Regions from separate parts of the Serratia sp. CoH_122_TC_1 genome, predicted to be linked through region 2. Evidence: predicted binding sites of a transcription regulator. Region 2 holds the regulator's gene; each other region holds the start of a gene.
What was found. The regulator CRP, encoded in region 2, controls carbon source genes, mostly activating them, when cyclic AMP is high. The targets are predictions, from matches to a motif close to ATGTGANNNNNNTCACAT.
Positions count from the first base shown of each region.

Region 1 (5,408 bases), on a different contig from region 2:
TAACCATTTAATGCCAAACGCACCCGGCGCGAGGATACCGAACGCCCAGATCATCGCCGACGTGACATTGGCCACCTGGAAATAACGCTGGGGCATGCCGCAAATGCCACCAACCAGCGGTACCACGGCACGCAATGGGCCGAAAAAGCGACCGATGAAAATACCCAGGACACCCCAACGTTCAAAAAACGCATGGCCCCGCGTCAATAATTGCGGATTGCGCGATAGCGGCCACATGTGCGCAACGCGATCCTGATAGTGGTAGCCAATCCAGTAAGAAAGCCAATCGCCGAAGAATGCACCGGCAGCCGCAGCAGCCCAAATCGGCCAAAATGCGATGCCGCTTTCGCCAATCAGCGCCCCCAAGGCGAGCAAAATCACCGTAGCCGGTAACAACAGCGACAAGAAAGCCAGCGATTCGCCAAATGCCAAGAAGAAGATAATCGGGATGGCCCAGTTTTCGTGCTGGCGCACGGTTTCGCTGACCCAGTGGATAATGTCATTGAGGCTCAATACAGGCTCCTGATATGGGATTTATCCCCCAAGAATACTGAATGCCAGCCGGGGCAGATTAAACCCCGGTTAAACATCAGCACGGTTTACTCGAGGTAAAACGCCTGCAGCGCTTCACGCTGTTCCTGGCCCAAGCCGTATTCCGCTTCAAGCCAACGATCGGTAGAGCCATGTTGCTCACGAATACAACTCAGTGCGGTCATCAGGAACTCTTCACGGGCGCTGAGCACGTAAGCAAACTGTTTCAACGCAGAATCATTCAGGCGAATCGACAGTTGATCCAGCATGTGTTCACGGAACGTTGCCAGCGTGGTTTCAGTTAACAGGTAATCTTCCACAACCGTCGCTTCATCAGCTCCCAGTGCAAATAACACCAACGCCGATCCTATTCCCGTGCGATCCTTGCCGACCGCACAATGCTGGACGATCGCCCCGTGATCCGCCTTACTCAGCAGTTGTGCCAACTGTTTATACGCCGCATTGCCGAACGGTAATCGGCGGTACAGTTCCAGCATAAACATTTGGGCATCGAAACCGGCGAGCGTTTCACTGTTTAGCATTTCCAAATTGGCGTTGACTTCATTGCTCAGCGGGTTGGCCGGGAAATGATGATAATCGGCACCGCGCCACAGAACATCAGGCTTGGCCTGCACTTCATCGGCATCACGGTAATCCAGCACCGAACGAACAGGCACGCCGGCCAGGAAAGTGCAGTCATTTTCCGTCAGGCGCTCTAGCGAGCCGGAACGAAACAACAGGCCACGTTTGATACGGCGACCATCGGTGACGCTATTGCCCCCAAGATCACGAAAATTAATGCCGCCATCAAGCGGTGCCAATGAAGGATGAAGCAGGATCTGTGCGGTCATAGACGTCCTCGTTGTTACTGTCTGAAAAAACGCAACCTCTGATAGCATCGGTAGAACCGGGCTCAACGGATTAAAGAGGTGGCCAGGTCGGGCACCCTCAGGCGCTTACTCAGGTAAGTCACTGGGGTGACAAATCTGCCGGGAGCAGATTTGAACGCTGCTCGCAGCGGCCCCGTAAGGGGTTTGACCCAAGAACGGGCCACATAACTGACGGCAGCCAACAACGCTGCAACGTGAAAGACGATGGGTTATAACCGTAACAGATTACGACTGAATGACAAAACGGGCCGCGGGACGGCCCATTGAATTGCAGAGGAATTACAGCAGGCGGCGTGCCGCATCAACCACGATCTGCACCGCTTTGCTTTCGGTGTTTTTCATGGTTTCCGCATTCGGGATTTCTTGCTGGGTGCGGTTAACGATCACACCGGCAACCATACCCGCACGCAGGCCTTGGCTTGCACACATGGTCAGCAGCGTGGCCGATTCCATTTCATAGTTCATTACACCCATCGACTGCCACTCTTCCATCGAGCCTTTGAAACGGCTAACCACGCGACCGGAGTAGGTATCGTAACGTTCCTGACCTGGATAGAAGGTATCGGAAGACGCGGTAACGCCAATGTGCGTGGTCGCACCCGCAGCTTTAGCCGCTTCGACCAATGCAGTGGTACAGGTGAAATCGGCCACGGCCGGGAATTCCATCGGTGCAAAGTGCAAGCTCGCGCCATCAAGGCGAACTGCCGCAGTGGTCACCAGCACGTCACCGACATTGATGTTTGACTGGATCGCGCCCGTGGTGCCGATACGCAAGAAGGTCCGGATACCCAACTGCGCCAGCTCTTCAACGGCGATAGACGTAGACGGGCCACCGATACCGGTGGAGCAGACGATAACGGCCTTACCGTCCAGCTCTGCACGCCATGAGGTAAATTCACGATGGGAAGCCAGATGCACCGGATTTTCCATCAGCTTGGCAATTTTCTCTACGCGCTGTGGATCGCCAGGAACGATGGCAAGCTGGGCCCCTTGTAAATCGTTTTTAGTGAGGCCGAGATGAAAAACGTCAGATTGAGACATGCGAGACTCCTCATAGATCATGTTTATTGGGAGGAACAAAAAAGTACTCTACTGAAAATCGCCACTCAATTTAGTGACGACCATCACTTTGAATAAAGAAACAAAATGCAATCTACATAATTTTCGTGACTATGGTCACAAAAATAAGCCAAAAGGCCGATATATGCACCTCAGTTGCCACAAGTCTAGCTGACAAACTGTACGGCCGTTTCCCGCGGTGCGTCTCCGATCGCAAAGGCCTGTTCTCTAGCCCACTATTTACGCGACCTCAGAAAATACGCCCCGTTTATCGGCAACTTAGCCATATAAACGGCAGCTAACGCACCTTATGGCACTCCTAGGTGTCAACATGCGTAATAGCATGATAAAAAGACAACAAAAATGCAGTAAAGCCAGATAATTAACCGTTTTTTACAGACTTGACCGAAAATGCTCAACTCGATGCCAATAACGCGTAATCTTTCCTATAGTTAATCTCAGCGCTTTTCTCTATTGCACGGAGACCGCAATGAAAACCGATCATGTGATGACATTAAAACAGGCTCAGGGGGGATTCACCCCTGCCGTAACACCGTTGGCTGCCTCAACCATTCTTACCGATGAACAAGGCATTCATGCAGGGGAAACCACCATTCCTTCGCAGGGCGACAATCTGCCGGCCTATATCGCCAAACCGGCAGATCACAGTGGCCCATTCCCGGTTGTGCTGGTGGTACAGGAAATTTTTGGCGTCCATGAACATATCCAGGACGTGTGCCGTCGTTTGGCAAAGCAAGGCTATCTGGCGATTGCACCTGAGCTGTATTTCCGTCAGGGGGATGCCAAAGATTACACCGACATCGGTGAACTGTTTCAAAAGCTGGTGAACAAAGTGCCAGATCGCCAGGTATTGGCGGATTTGGATCATGCAGCACATTGGGCGACCCGTCACGGCGGGGACGCAGGCAAGTTGACCATTACCGGTTTTTGCTGGGGCGGGCGTATTACCTGGCTGTATGCGGCCCATAACCCGCAGTTAAAGGCTGCCGTCGCTTGGTATGGCAAACTGGTGGGTGAAAAAACGCTTAACTCGCCAAAGTTTCCGGTCGATATCGCCACGCAGCTCTCCGCCCCCGTGCTTGGGCTGTACGGCGGTCAGGACAGCAGTATCCCACTGGATACCGTAGAGAGCATGCGCCAGGCGATCCGTGCGGCTAACGCCAGCGCAGAAATCGTGGTTTACCCTGAAGCCGGCCACGCCTTCAATGCCGACTACCGTCCAAGTTATGACGCCGAAGCGGCAGAAGATGGCTGGCAGCGCATGCTGGCATGGTTTGCTCAGCATGGCGTACCTGGCATTAAATAACGCCCAGTCCCTCAGCAACGGCTGAGGGCATAAGAAAGGGCGCCGAGGCGCCCTGAATCATCACATCAAACCCTCACTCCATTTTTTGCGACGATTAATCCTGCAGCTCACGCAAGCGCTGTGCAGCCAACACCATGTTGGCCAATGATTGGCGGGTTTCCGGCCAACCGCGGGTTTTCAGGCCGCAGTCTGGGTTAACCCACAGGCGCTCTGCCGGGATGTTCTGCGCGGCCTTACGCAACAACGCTTCGATCCATTCCACGCTTGGCACGTTTGGCGAGTGAATGTCATACACGCCCGGCCCGATTTCGTTTGGATACTCAAACTCTTTGAAGGCTTCCAACAGGTCCATATCGGAACGCGAGGTTTCGATGGTGATCACGTCAGCATCCAACGCGGCAATCGAATCCATGATGTCGTTAAACTCGCAGTAACACATGTGGGTGTGGATCTGCGTGTCATCTTGCGCCACAGCGGCATTCAGTTTAAACGCATCTACCGCCCAGTTCAGGTAAGCTGCCCAGTCAGATTGACGCAGCGGCAGACCTTCACGCAGTGCAGGTTCATCAATCTGGATGATACCGATACCGGCCTTTTCCAGATCTTCCACTTCATCACGCAGCGCCAGAGCGATCTGTTTGGCAATCACTTCACGGGTCACGTCCTCACGCGGGAATGACCAGCAAAGAATGGTCACCGGACCGGTCAACATGCCTTTTACCGGCTTGTCTGTCAGCGACTGGGCATACTTCGCCCACTCAACGGTGATGGCTTGCGGTCGGCTGATATCTCCGATAATGACTGGCGGCTTCACGCAACGGGAACCGTAGCTTTGCACCCAGCCGTTTTGCGTGAAGACGAAGCCGTCGAGGTTCTCGCCGAAATATTCCACCATGTCATTACGCTCGGCTTCGCCGTGTACCAACACATCCAGACCCAGACGTTCTTGTTCAACGATCGCCTGTTTGATGTGTTCGCTGATGCTGGTGCGGTAGTTGCTGCCGTCCAGGCGCCCCTGCTTGAAGTCCAAACGCAGGCCACGAATTTCGGTAGTTTGTGGGAATGAACCAATAGTGGTTGTCGGCCAGGCCGGCAGATTGAAGCGCTCACGCTGTGCCTGAGCACGTTCGGCGTAAGGGCGCTGGCGTTCGCTGTCCTGTGCGGTAATCGCAGCCAGACGCTGGCCTACCTGCGCATTGTGCACGCGGCTGGATTGACGGCGGGCACGGATTGGCGCGCTGTAGGCGTCCAGCTCAGCCTGTTTGGCGGCGCCAGGCGCATTCAGTGCCGCGCTCAGCAGAGCCACTTCGGCACATTTTTGCAGGGCGAAGGCAAACCAGCTTTTCACTTCTTCATCCAGGCGGGTTTCCACGCTGAGATCGATTGGGCTGTGCAGCAGTGAACAAGAGGTACCAATCCACAACGGGCGGCTGCCAACCAAGGGGTGCAGGCGTTCGAACCAGGTGCTCAGATCGGCGCGCCAAACGTTGCGCCCATTAATGACGCCCAGAGATAATAGCCACTCTTTTGGCAGAGCCTGGTTTAAGGCGGCGATATCATCGTGCCCGGCAACCAGATCAACATGCAGCCCCTGTACCGGC
Region 1 is NZ_JBXWLA010000006.1:268,848-274,255, reverse strand. Features, by position in the region: gene AC2FC2_RS10220 (DedA family protein) at 1-513, opposite strand, end outside; gene AC2FC2_RS10215 (tyrosine-protein phosphatase) at 600-1,382, opposite strand; gene udp (uridine phosphorylase) at 1,701-2,462, opposite strand; gene AC2FC2_RS10205 (dienelactone hydrolase family protein) at 2,971-3,807, shown strand; gene metE (5-methyltetrahydropteroyltriglutamate--homocysteine S-methyltransferase) at 3,902-5,408, opposite strand, start outside.
Region 1: a site for CRP is predicted at 2,534-2,551, ahead of udp (uridine phosphorylase). Genes of this name have one in related genera too.

Region 2 (5,408 bases):
ATCACGTGCGCCGCCGCTAACGTGCCATGGCCACACAGATCGACCTCGCGCTGAGGTGTAAACCAGCGAATAGCCGACATATCGCCATCGTCCCAGACAAAACTGGTCTCCGGCAGACTCAGTTCATTGGCGATAGCCTGCATCTCTGCGGCCGACAATGGATGCTTCAGCAGGCAGACGCCGGCAGGGTTGCCACGGAACCCTTCGCCGGTAAAAGCCGCCACGTGGAAGTAATTTTCTGCCATCTGCAATTCCTTAATGCCAGATGAGTAACACACAGGCCGCCGTCAGCAGCCCCATAGAAACATTAAAGATGATCCAGGCCTTTTTGCTGCGCAACAGGCGGCCAATCACCGTACCAAATCCCAGCCAAATCACCCCGGCGACGATATTCACCACCAAAATGCCCAGCGAGATTGCCAGAATCGACGTATTATATTTATCGCCCGCCAGGCTGAAGCTTGCCACCGCCCCCAATGCCATCAACCAGGCCTTGGGGTTAAGGAACTGCAACAGCCAGCCCTGGTACAGACGTATCGGTTTGGGTGGCGCCACATCGGTTTCCAGTTTTTCATAGGCTGCCGTCGCCACTTTCCACGCCAGCCACAGCAGGTACAGGCTGCCGAGAATTTTCAGCACCAGGTGCAATGCGGGGTAAACCAGTATCAGGCTACCCACGCCGAACGCCACCAGCAGCAAAATACTTTGCATGCCCAACATGATGCCAATCATCAGCAGCAGTGAGCGCATAAAACCAAAGTTGGTGCCGGAAGTTGTCAGTAACATATTGTTTGGGCCAGGCGTGATCGCAGCAACCCACAAGAAGCCTAACATCGAAAGAAATAAACTCGGTTCCATGAGGTGGGTGCTCCTCACCCAGGGGGATTTTTTGCAGTATTATTGTTAACTCAGGTAGTGAAGCTAACAGCGCACTATTAATCTCACAATAGCCGCCAAAAAGATTTTTATTCACGTTATGCATGAATCCTTTCGCCCTTTGACCGGGGCCAGTAATCCACATTTACAGACACTGTTGCCACGGTTGGTGCGCCGCCGCGTGCAGCTAAAACCGCACTGGCAAAGGCTGGAATTGCCCGACGGTGATTTTGTCGATCTTGCCTGGAGCGAAGATCCCGCCCTGGCCAGCCACAAGCCACGCGTGGTCCTGTTTCACGGGCTGGAAGGGAGTTTCTATAGCCCCTATGCCCACGGTCAGCTCAGCGCCTGGCGCGAAAAAGGGTGGCTCGGCGTGGTGATGCATTTTCGCGGCTGTAGCGGCGTCCCCAACCGTAAATCACGTATTTATCATTCCGGCGAAACGGAGGATGCACGCTTCTTCCTGCAGTGGCTACGAACCACCTACGGAGAAGTACCAACCGCCGCGGTGGGCGTCTCGCTCGGCGGCAACATGTTGGCCTGCTATCTGTCCCAGCAAGGAAACAAGAGTTTGCTGCACGCTGCCGTCGTGGTATCTGCGCCGCTGATGTTGGAACCTTGTTCATGGCGAATGGACCAAGGCTTCTCACGGGTTTACCAGCGATACTTGCTCGGGCAATTGAAACAGAATGCCACCCGTAAATTATTGCACTACCCAGACACCCTGCCGCTTAAGCTGACGCAGCTTAATGCGTTGCGCCGCATCCGTGACTTTGACGATGCCATTACGTCACGCATCCATGGTTTCAACGACGCCACTGACTATTACCGTCGTTGCAGTGCCTTACCGCTGCTGCCGGCGATCCAAACACCGCTGCTGATCATCCATGCCAAAGACGATCCCTTTATGACCGCCGAGGTGATCCCCGACGTGGCCACACTGCCACACAATATCGAATACCAGTTGACCGAGTTTGGCGGCCACGTCGGCTTTGTCGGCGGCACGTTGAACAAACCCCATATGTGGCTGGAATACCGTATTCCATCCTGGCTTGCCCCTTATCTGGAAACAACCTCGTGATTATCCCCTGGAAAGAACTGGAAACTGAGACCCTTAATAGCCTGATCGAGTCCTTTGTGCTGCGAGAAGGGACGGACTACGGTGAGCACGAGCGCTCGCTGGAGCAAAAAGTGGAAGATGTGCGCCGTCAGCTGAAAAATGGCGAAGTATTGCTGGTGTGGTCAGAACTGCATGAAACCATCAACATCATGCCGCGAGGGCAGTTCCGTGCCGGGCAAGAAGAAATTTAGTCTTGCTCGGTTCTATGACTGACGGAAAAAATCAGGTAACAATGGGCTATTGCAAACCAACGCGCGGAATTTTGCCCTTGGCGAAAGGGCGTCAAACAGACCAATAACCATAACTGACGCCTGCGCATTTAACACGGAGTGAGCACCACTATGTCCGCCAAACATCCCGTTATCGCAGTGACCGGTTCTAGCGGAGCCGGCACTACCACGACCAGCGTGGCGTTCCGTAAAATCTTTCAGCAGCTGAATATCCGCGCCGCAGAGCTGGAAGGCGACAGTTTCCACCGCTATACCCGACCGGAAATGGATGCAGCTATCCGTAAAGCACGCGATCTCGGCCGTCATATCAGTTATTTCGGCCCCGAAGCCAACGACTTCGGCCTGCTGCAACAAAGCTTTCTCGACTACGGCAAGAACGGTACCGGCCGTTCACGCAAGTATCTGCATACCTACGATGAAGCGGTGCCTTATAACCAGGTTCCCGGTACCTTTACACCTTGGGAGCCTTTACCGGCACCGACTGACGTGCTGTTCTATGAAGGGCTACACGGCGGCGTAGTGACCGAACACAACGACGTGGCCAAACATGTCGACCTGCTGGTTGGCGTGGTGCCTATCGTGAATCTGGAATGGATTCAGAAGCTGATCCGCGATACCGGTGAACGCGGCCACTCCCGTGAAGCGGTGATGGACTCGGTGGTACGTTCGATGGAGGATTACATCAACTACATTACGCCGCAGTTCTCACGCACCCATATCAACTTCCAGCGGGTACCCACGGTCGACACGTCGAATCCGTTTGCCGCCAAGGCGATCCCTTCGCTGGACGAGAGCTTTGTGGTGATTCACTTCCGCGGCCTGGATCAAATCGACTTCCCTTATTTACTGGCGATGCTGCAGGGATCCTTTATCTCACACATCAATACGCTTGTGGTGCCGGGCGGCAAAATGGGGCTGGCGATGGAGCTGATCATGGCACCCTTGGTGCAGCGTCTGCTGGAAGGCAAAAAAATCGAATAAGTGGGTAGAGCGCGGCAGTCAGCCGCGCCTTTTCGCCATTAGGCCACGTCGCGGATTTCAAAGCTGTGAGTCACGCTTGCGGCCTTACTCAGCATCAATGACACCGAGCAGTATTTCTCCGCCGAGAGGTTCACCGCCCGCTCAACGATTTTGTCGCTCAGATCTTTACCGCTCACGATAAAGTGCAGGTTGATATGGGTGAACAGCCGCGGTGCTTCTTCACGTCGTTCAGAAGTCAGCTTGACCTCGCAATCACGCACATCATTACGCCCTTTTTGCAGGATCGACACCACATCGATAGCACTACAGCCCCCTACCGACATCAGCACCATTTCCATCGGGCTGGGCGCTTTGTCGCCCGCATTGCCGTCCATCAACACCTGATGGCCAGACGCGGATTCACCCAGAAACGTTAACCCTTCCACCCACTTAACTCTTGCCTGCATACTGGTCACTCCGGTTAATTTCTTAAAATCAGGGTACGCTTTCGCATAGAAACTGGCAACGGAACCTGATGCTAATCATGCTGAAGCGAGACAACACAAGACACCCGCCTCACTCTGTGCTACAAACAGAGCCGCAATAAATCTTTCCGGGACACTGATTTCAGGGAAACTCCCAGGGAAAGGCTCCTTTACCGGTATGTTAACAGAATGTAGCTTGCAGCTCTCCCGGCAAGTTAATATGCTAGAGCGACAGCGTATATTTATGACACGCCTCAAAATCTGCTGATAGCCACCATTAAAACAACGGCGACAACAGGTTTTACAGGGAACTCTGACCCCTGTGACACAAGGCAGCGATAACAACAGAGGATAACAGCGAATGGTTCTCGGCAAACCGCAAACAGACCCTACTCTCGAATGGTTCCTGTCTCATTGCCATATCCACAAATATCCATCCAAAAGTACGCTGATTCACCAAGGTGAAAAAGCCGAAACGCTTTACTACATCGTCAAAGGCTCCGTCGCGGTGCTGATTAAGGATGAAGAAGGTAAAGAGATGATTTTATCCTACCTTAACCAGGGGGATTTCATCGGCGAGCTTGGATTATTTGAAGAAGGTCAGGAGCGTAGCGCCTGGGTTAGGGCGAAGACCGCCTGTGAAGTGGCTGAAATTTCCTACAAGAAATTCCGCCAGTTAATTCAGGTCAACCCGGACATCCTGATGCGCCTGTCAGCCCAGATGGCAAACCGTCTGCAGATAACATCTGAGAAAGTGGGTAACCTCGCCTTCCTGGACGTTACAGGCCGTATCGCGCAAACACTGCTGAACCTGGCGAAACAACCTGATGCCATGACCCATCCTGATGGTATGCAGATTAAAATTACTCGTCAGGAAATTGGCCAAATCGTCGGTTGTTCACGTGAAACCGTTGGCCGTATTCTGAAAATGCTTGAAGATCAAAACCTGATCTCCGCCCACGGCAAAACCATTGTCGTTTACGGCACGCGTTAATCACTGAAAAAACGGCGCGATGATTCGCGCCGTTTTTTTATGCCCCAAGTCATCATGTGGCGCAGACTGATTTACCACCCGGAAGTCAACTATGCACTGCGGCAAACGCTGGTGCTGTGCCTGCCAGTGTTACTCGGCCTGTTGAGCGGCCAACTGCAATACGGCCTATTATTTTCCCTGGTTCCTGCCTGCTGCAATATTGCCGGGCTAGACACCCCTCACAAACGCTTCTTCAAACGTCTGATCGTCGGTGGCTCTCTATTTGCACTCAGCAGCCTGCTATTACAGCAAGCATTGCTTTGGCACTTGCCGTTGCCGGTGTTGATGCTTGGCCTGGCACTGCTTCTCGGCGTCAGCGGTGAAATAAGTCCGTTACATGCCCGCCTGTTGCCCGCCTCGCTGGTTGCCGCCATTTTCTCCCTCAGTATGGCCGGTACAGTTCCGCTTTGGCACGCACCGCTGCTATACGTCGTGGGTACCGCCTGGTACGGGCTGTTTACCTGGTTTTGGTTCACGCTGTGGAAAGAACAACCGATGCGCGAATCGCTCAATCAGCTCTATTTGGAACTGGCGGACTACTTTGAGGCCAAATATTCGCTGCTGACCCAGCATACCGATCCACAGACCGCATTACCGCCACTGTTGATACGCCAGCAAAAAGTGATGGATCTGATCACCCTGCTGTATCAGCAGCTTAACTTTCTACCGCACGCCAGTAACCTCGAACAAAAGCGCCTACAGCG
Region 2 is NZ_JBXWLA010000013.1:17,518-22,925, forward strand. Features, by position in the region: gene AC2FC2_RS17060 (PhzF family phenazine biosynthesis protein) at 1-245, opposite strand, end outside; gene AC2FC2_RS17065 (LysE family translocator) at 256-858, opposite strand; gene AC2FC2_RS17070 (hydrolase) at 977-1,957, shown strand; gene AC2FC2_RS17075 (YheU family protein) at 1,954-2,187, shown strand; gene AC2FC2_RS17080 (phosphoribulokinase) at 2,338-3,207, shown strand; gene AC2FC2_RS17085 (OsmC family protein) at 3,246-3,653, opposite strand; gene crp (cAMP-activated global transcriptional regulator CRP) at 4,033-4,665, shown strand; gene AC2FC2_RS17095 (YccS/YhfK family putative transporter) at 4,720-5,408, shown strand, end outside.

Region 3 (5,408 bases), on a different contig from region 2:
TGCCACTAACGCTGCGCCATCGGTCCAGTTGATGATGTCTTCCGGGCGCGCTTCCACGCGGGAAGTCGGGTTGGACAATGGCATCACGATCGGACGCGAACAATGCTTGTGCATTTCGCGGATCAGTTCTTCGGTGAACAGGCCCGGCTGACCAGACACGCCAATCAGAATGGTTGGCTTGGCGTTACGTACGACATCCAGCAGTGAAATGGCATCGCTTTCTGTCTGCCATTCGACCAGATTTTCGCTTTTTTGCACCAGCTTGCTTTGGAAATCGAGCAGGTTAGGCAGCTTGTCGGTCAGCAGGCCAAAACGGTCGACCATAAAGACGCGCGCGCGGGCTTCATCTTCGCTCAGGCCTTCGGATTTCATCTGCGCAATAATTTGCTCGGCAATACCACAACCGGCGGAACCTGCACCAAGGAAGGTTACGGTCTGATCACGCAATTGCCTGCCCGCCGCACGGCTGGCGGCGATCAGGCTGCCAAGCGTGACGGCTGCGGTACCCTGAATATCGTCGTTAAAGCAGCAGATTTCGTTGCGGTAGCGGTTCAACAGCGGGGTGGCGTTATTCTGCGCAAAGTCTTCGAACTGCAACAACACATTCGGCCAGCGACGTTTTACGGCCTGAATAAATTCTTCTACGAAAGCGTGGTATTCATCACCAGAAATACGCGGGTGGCGCCAACCCATGTACAGCGGATCATTCAGGCGTTGTGGGTTGTTGGTCCCGACATCCAGCACTACCGGCAGGGTATAGGCGGGGCTGATACCGCCGCAGGCGGTGTACAGAGACAGCTTACCAATAGGAATGCCCATGCCGCCGATGCCCTGGTCGCCCAGGCCGAGAATGCGTTCACCGTCGGTGACGACGATCACTTTGACGTTTTGCTTGGTGGCGTTTTGCAGCATGTCATCAATACGATCGCGGTTCGGGTAGGAAATAAACAGCCCACGCGCACGGCGATAAATATCGGAGAAATGCTCACAAGCTTCACCCACCGTCGGTGTGTAGATGATTGGCATCATCTCACTCAGGTGTGAGTCAAGCAGACGGTAGAACAGGGTTTCGTTGGTGTCCTGAATGTTACGCAGGTAAATGTGCTTATCGCTGTCGTTTTTGAAATCCTGATACTGGCGATAGGCGCGTTCTGCTTGTTCTTCAATGGTTTCTACGGCATCAGGCAGTAAGCCTTGCAGGTTAAAATGGCTACGTTCTTCTTCAGTGAAGGCGCTGCCTTTATTCAGCAGCGGGAATTCCAGCAGAATAGGGCCAGCATAAGGGATATAGAGGGGGCGTTTGCTTTCGTATTCAAGTTCCATGGCTTTTGCTCTTCAACGTATCGGATAACTTTATGGGGTAGATCCTAAAAGATCGGGAAAATATGTACAGCAATTGTTATCGGATCATGAGGTAAATTGGCGCAATTATCGACGATCACGTCCTAATTTAACTAAAGAAAGTGTTTTAAGACGTGAATGCCATTGTAATCGGCTTGCGGGGCTGTTAACAGCGGTGCCAGGCAGCACCGCCAGGAGGCAGGATTAGAACGTGATGCGGCTGACGTCTTGGCAGCCGAGGGCGGCCAGCGTTGCGCGCGTAGCATCCCATTGCGTGAGAATGGCACTTTCCGGTTCAGCCAGCACTGCTCGGCTCACTTTTTGGCAATCGCGGCCGGAGACATTCATCAGAATTAACGCGGCTTGCAGGGGAGGCAGACTTGGGTTGAACGCGGCGTTTTCAGCATAGCGGCCAGTGTAAATGGTACCGTCTTCGGCTTCTAGCGCAACCCCGCTGTGCGCATTGCTGTAGGGCGCATGGCTCTGATTGGCTGCGGCCAGTGCGGCTTTTTCCAGTTCGTGGGTTAGCGTCAGTTGGAAGCCGTGATCGACCCGATCCATCAGCAGTGTGGTGATATCCAGGTCTTTGGGGCCGAAGGCATCTGGCAGATAATCGCCAAGAGTTGCAGGTTCACGGCCAGGCAGGCGGATTTTCAGAGCGGTACCGCTGTTGAGTTCGTTCATAAACTGGCGGCAGTGGCCACAAGGCGTGTAGTTCACCGTGATGGAGACCAGGGCGGTTTCGCCGCGTAGCCAGGCATGGGTTACGGAACACTGTTCGGCATGAATGGTCTGCTGCATCGGCGCGCCACTGAACTCCATATTGGCGCCAAAATAGAGATTGCCGCTCTGTCCGCGGGCAATGGCACCGACATAGAACTTGGAGATCGGGGCTAACGAGCAGGCCGCCGCCAGGGGCAGCAGAGCAAATGCCAGAGCATCATCATCCAGCCCGCAGCGCTGCTTGATTGCATCCACCTGTTCTGCCTTAAGCATGGCCGGAAAATCAGGCGCATCAATATAAGGTAATAGGGCGGATTGCAATGTGGCGGGCAGTTCACCGAAAGCGGTTTGAAAACGCGGGTGCATAGAAACTCTCTCTACAGGTTAACGGGATAACATTCTAGGCAGCTCAGCGCGAATAAAGTGTGATGAAAATCTCTTTATTGATGAAATCAATGCAATGAAATGCATAATTGCGGGACGTATCGCAAGTTTTAAGCCTTTCAACCGAACAGGTGCAGCAACACCGGGAACAGAAACGGCGCCAATAGCGAGGTAATGATCCCGCAGATGACTAACGCAAGTGAGCCGAATGCACCTTCCTGATAGTCCATTTCCGCACAGCGCGCCGTGCCCAGCGCATGTGATGCTGTCCCCATTGCCAACCCACGTGCCGAACGGGTCGTGATGCCTAATATTTTGAACAAGGTATGCCCGAATACGGCGCCGAGAATACCGACGAAGATAACGCAGACGGCGCTGATCGCCGGAATGCCGCCAAGTGATTCTGCGACCGCCATCGCGATGGGCGTCGTGACCGATTTAGGCATGATGGACGCGGCAATCTCCGGTGTGGCCCCCATCCATAATGCGATAGCACCACCGCTGATCATGGCCGTCATGCTGCCGATAAAACAGACGGCGATGATGGACTTCCAGCGAGCGCGAATCTGGTGCAATTGCTCATAAAGCGGGTAAGCCAGTGCCACTACGGCCGGTTGTAGCAAGTCATTGAGGATTTTACTGCCCTGAAAATAACGCTCATAAGGAATGCCCGTCAGCAATAGCAGGGGAATAATCACCGCCATTGACACCAGTAATGGGTTGAGCAGTGGCATATTCAGCCATTGGGCCAGCTTGCGTGCTGCGAAGTAGACCGCTAGCGTCAGCGGCAATGACCACCAGATTTCATGGATCATTTTTCGCCCTCCGCTGCATCAGACTTGCCGACGATGCGGCGTTCCCGATGGAAATAATGTGAGGTATAGCCGACAACGACTAACACCATCAGAGTACTTACGGCGCAAGAGATCACCAGTGGGCCGAGGTGTTCGATAATCTGGTCATAGTATTTCATCACGCCAACACCGATGGGCACGAACAAGAGCACCATATAGCGGATCAACAGATGACAGCCTGGTTTGACCCACTTGGCGGGCATAATCTGTGTGGAAAGCAGGGCGAACAGTAGCAACATACCGATAATGCTGCCGGGAATGGCGATCGGCAACACTGCCGCGAGCGCATTGCCAATAAACAAACAAAGGTAGATAAGGGCGATTGCCCTCAGGTATTTCCAGCACAGAGTGAGTAGCTTGGTCATAACTTAATCCTGTTTAACCGATGCATTCATCATACAATTAAACTGTGACCTTAGCCACAAATCACACCATGAATTCGCTCTATGACGACTATGCCGATTGAGCCGGTTGACAGTCGTCATTAAGCCGCATGCTCATTCTGCACTGACAGCATTATGGGTGTCCAACTGCTGTTTTTGCGCCAGGCGGTGCCCGAGGAAAAAGAATAACAGGCTAAATAACGCGGCGGCTATTAACATCATAAACATCATGTATGGTGCCGTGTAGCTGAGAATAAACCCGCACAGCACCGGATTGATGGCGCCGCCCAATGCACTGAGGTTTTGCACGCCGTAGTAGCTGCCTTTGAGATGCTGCGGCGCGATAAAATCGATAAACATATACTCCACAGGGATCACAATGATTTCCCCCAATGTGAATACCGCCATGGCCGCGATCCAGAGCCAGAGCGATTGCCCTGCCAACCAAAACCCCAGCAGCCCCAGAATGAAAAATAGCGTGCCCAGCGCCAGCCAGCGCAGCATGTTTTCCTGACGCATTCCTCGGCTCAGCACATATTGCAGGGCAATAACGATACAGGCGTTGACGATCATCACTGCGCCAATCACCTGATAGGCGAACTCTGCATTCGAAACGGTAATCAGGTATTGCGACAAATAGCCGGTGAACTGGCCGAAAACGACCGCCCCGAGTGTACTGCCAAGGGTAAAGTAAATCAGCCGACGATCGTTACGCAGGATTTTCAGCGTCTGGCGGAAATTCGGCGGTGCGGTAGGTATCACATCGCTTGCTGGTGGGGAGGGAACGCGCTGTCGGCGCAGGCTAAAATTCAAGGTTGTCACCGTGAGTAAAGCCAACCCGCCGGAAAGGTAGAAAGGTAACAATGGGTTCAGCCCTGCCACCATCACGCCCAGTGATGAACCTACCGCCCAACCCACGTTCACCAGCGTGTAGTTGATGGAAAAGGCTTTGATACGCTGTGCAACCGGCAGCCAGTCGGCAAAACAGGCCTTGATAGTAATGCCCAGTACGGAATAGGCAGTATGCAGGATAGCCAACACCACAATGATGCCGCCCGGACGCGGGATCCAAGGGATAGCGAAAAAGCTCAGGGCAAACAGCAGAATGGACGTCAGAATGAGCGTGTTCTTGTTGAATTTATCCACCAGGTAGCCGCCGTACAAACTGGCGAAAATACCGATTGCCAGACTGATGCCCAGAATAATCCCGACACTTTTCGGCAGCAGGTGAAAATGCCCGGTAAGATAAATGGTAATGAATGGCAGAGTCACGCCGCGGCCGATGGTTAAGACCAGCGAACTCGCCAGCAGTGCGTTAATCAGTGGTGGGAATCCCTTCATGTCAGACCTGTTCATGCATACAGTTATTAACCCAATAGGGATAACATAGCGTATTTTAACCAACAAAGAAGGGGGGAATAGGCAATTGTGTGAAAAAAGAGGCTACCGGAATAGCCTCAGAGGAATGGGCTCATTGGCCTGTTTTGGCCTGCAACGTGGCGAACCAAGGCTGGATGAAAGCATCGCTGCTGCCCCAGCCCGGAATAATTTTAGCCAAACTGGCGACACTGACAGGACCAGGCTGACTGACCAGGAGTGCCTGCGGGATAGATGCGGCTTTAAATTCGTAGGTTGCCGGCGTCGGTTCGCCGGCAATTTTGTTCGCCACCAAACGTAAGTTGACTGCACCAATGAGCTTGGTATCCACTGCCACGCTGACTTT
Region 3 is NZ_JBXWLA010000001.1:256,595-262,002, reverse strand. Features, by position in the region: gene AC2FC2_RS01130 (NAD-dependent malic enzyme) at 1-1,323, opposite strand, end outside; gene cdd (cytidine deaminase) at 1,546-2,430, opposite strand; gene AC2FC2_RS01120 (CidB/LrgB family autolysis modulator) at 2,568-3,263, opposite strand; gene AC2FC2_RS01115 (CidA/LrgA family protein) at 3,260-3,667, opposite strand; gene AC2FC2_RS01110 (MFS transporter) at 3,800-5,026, opposite strand; gene AC2FC2_RS01105 (sugar ABC transporter substrate-binding protein) at 5,157-5,408, opposite strand, start outside.
Region 3: a site for CRP is predicted at 2,488-2,505, ahead of cdd (cytidine deaminase). Genes of this name have one in related genera too.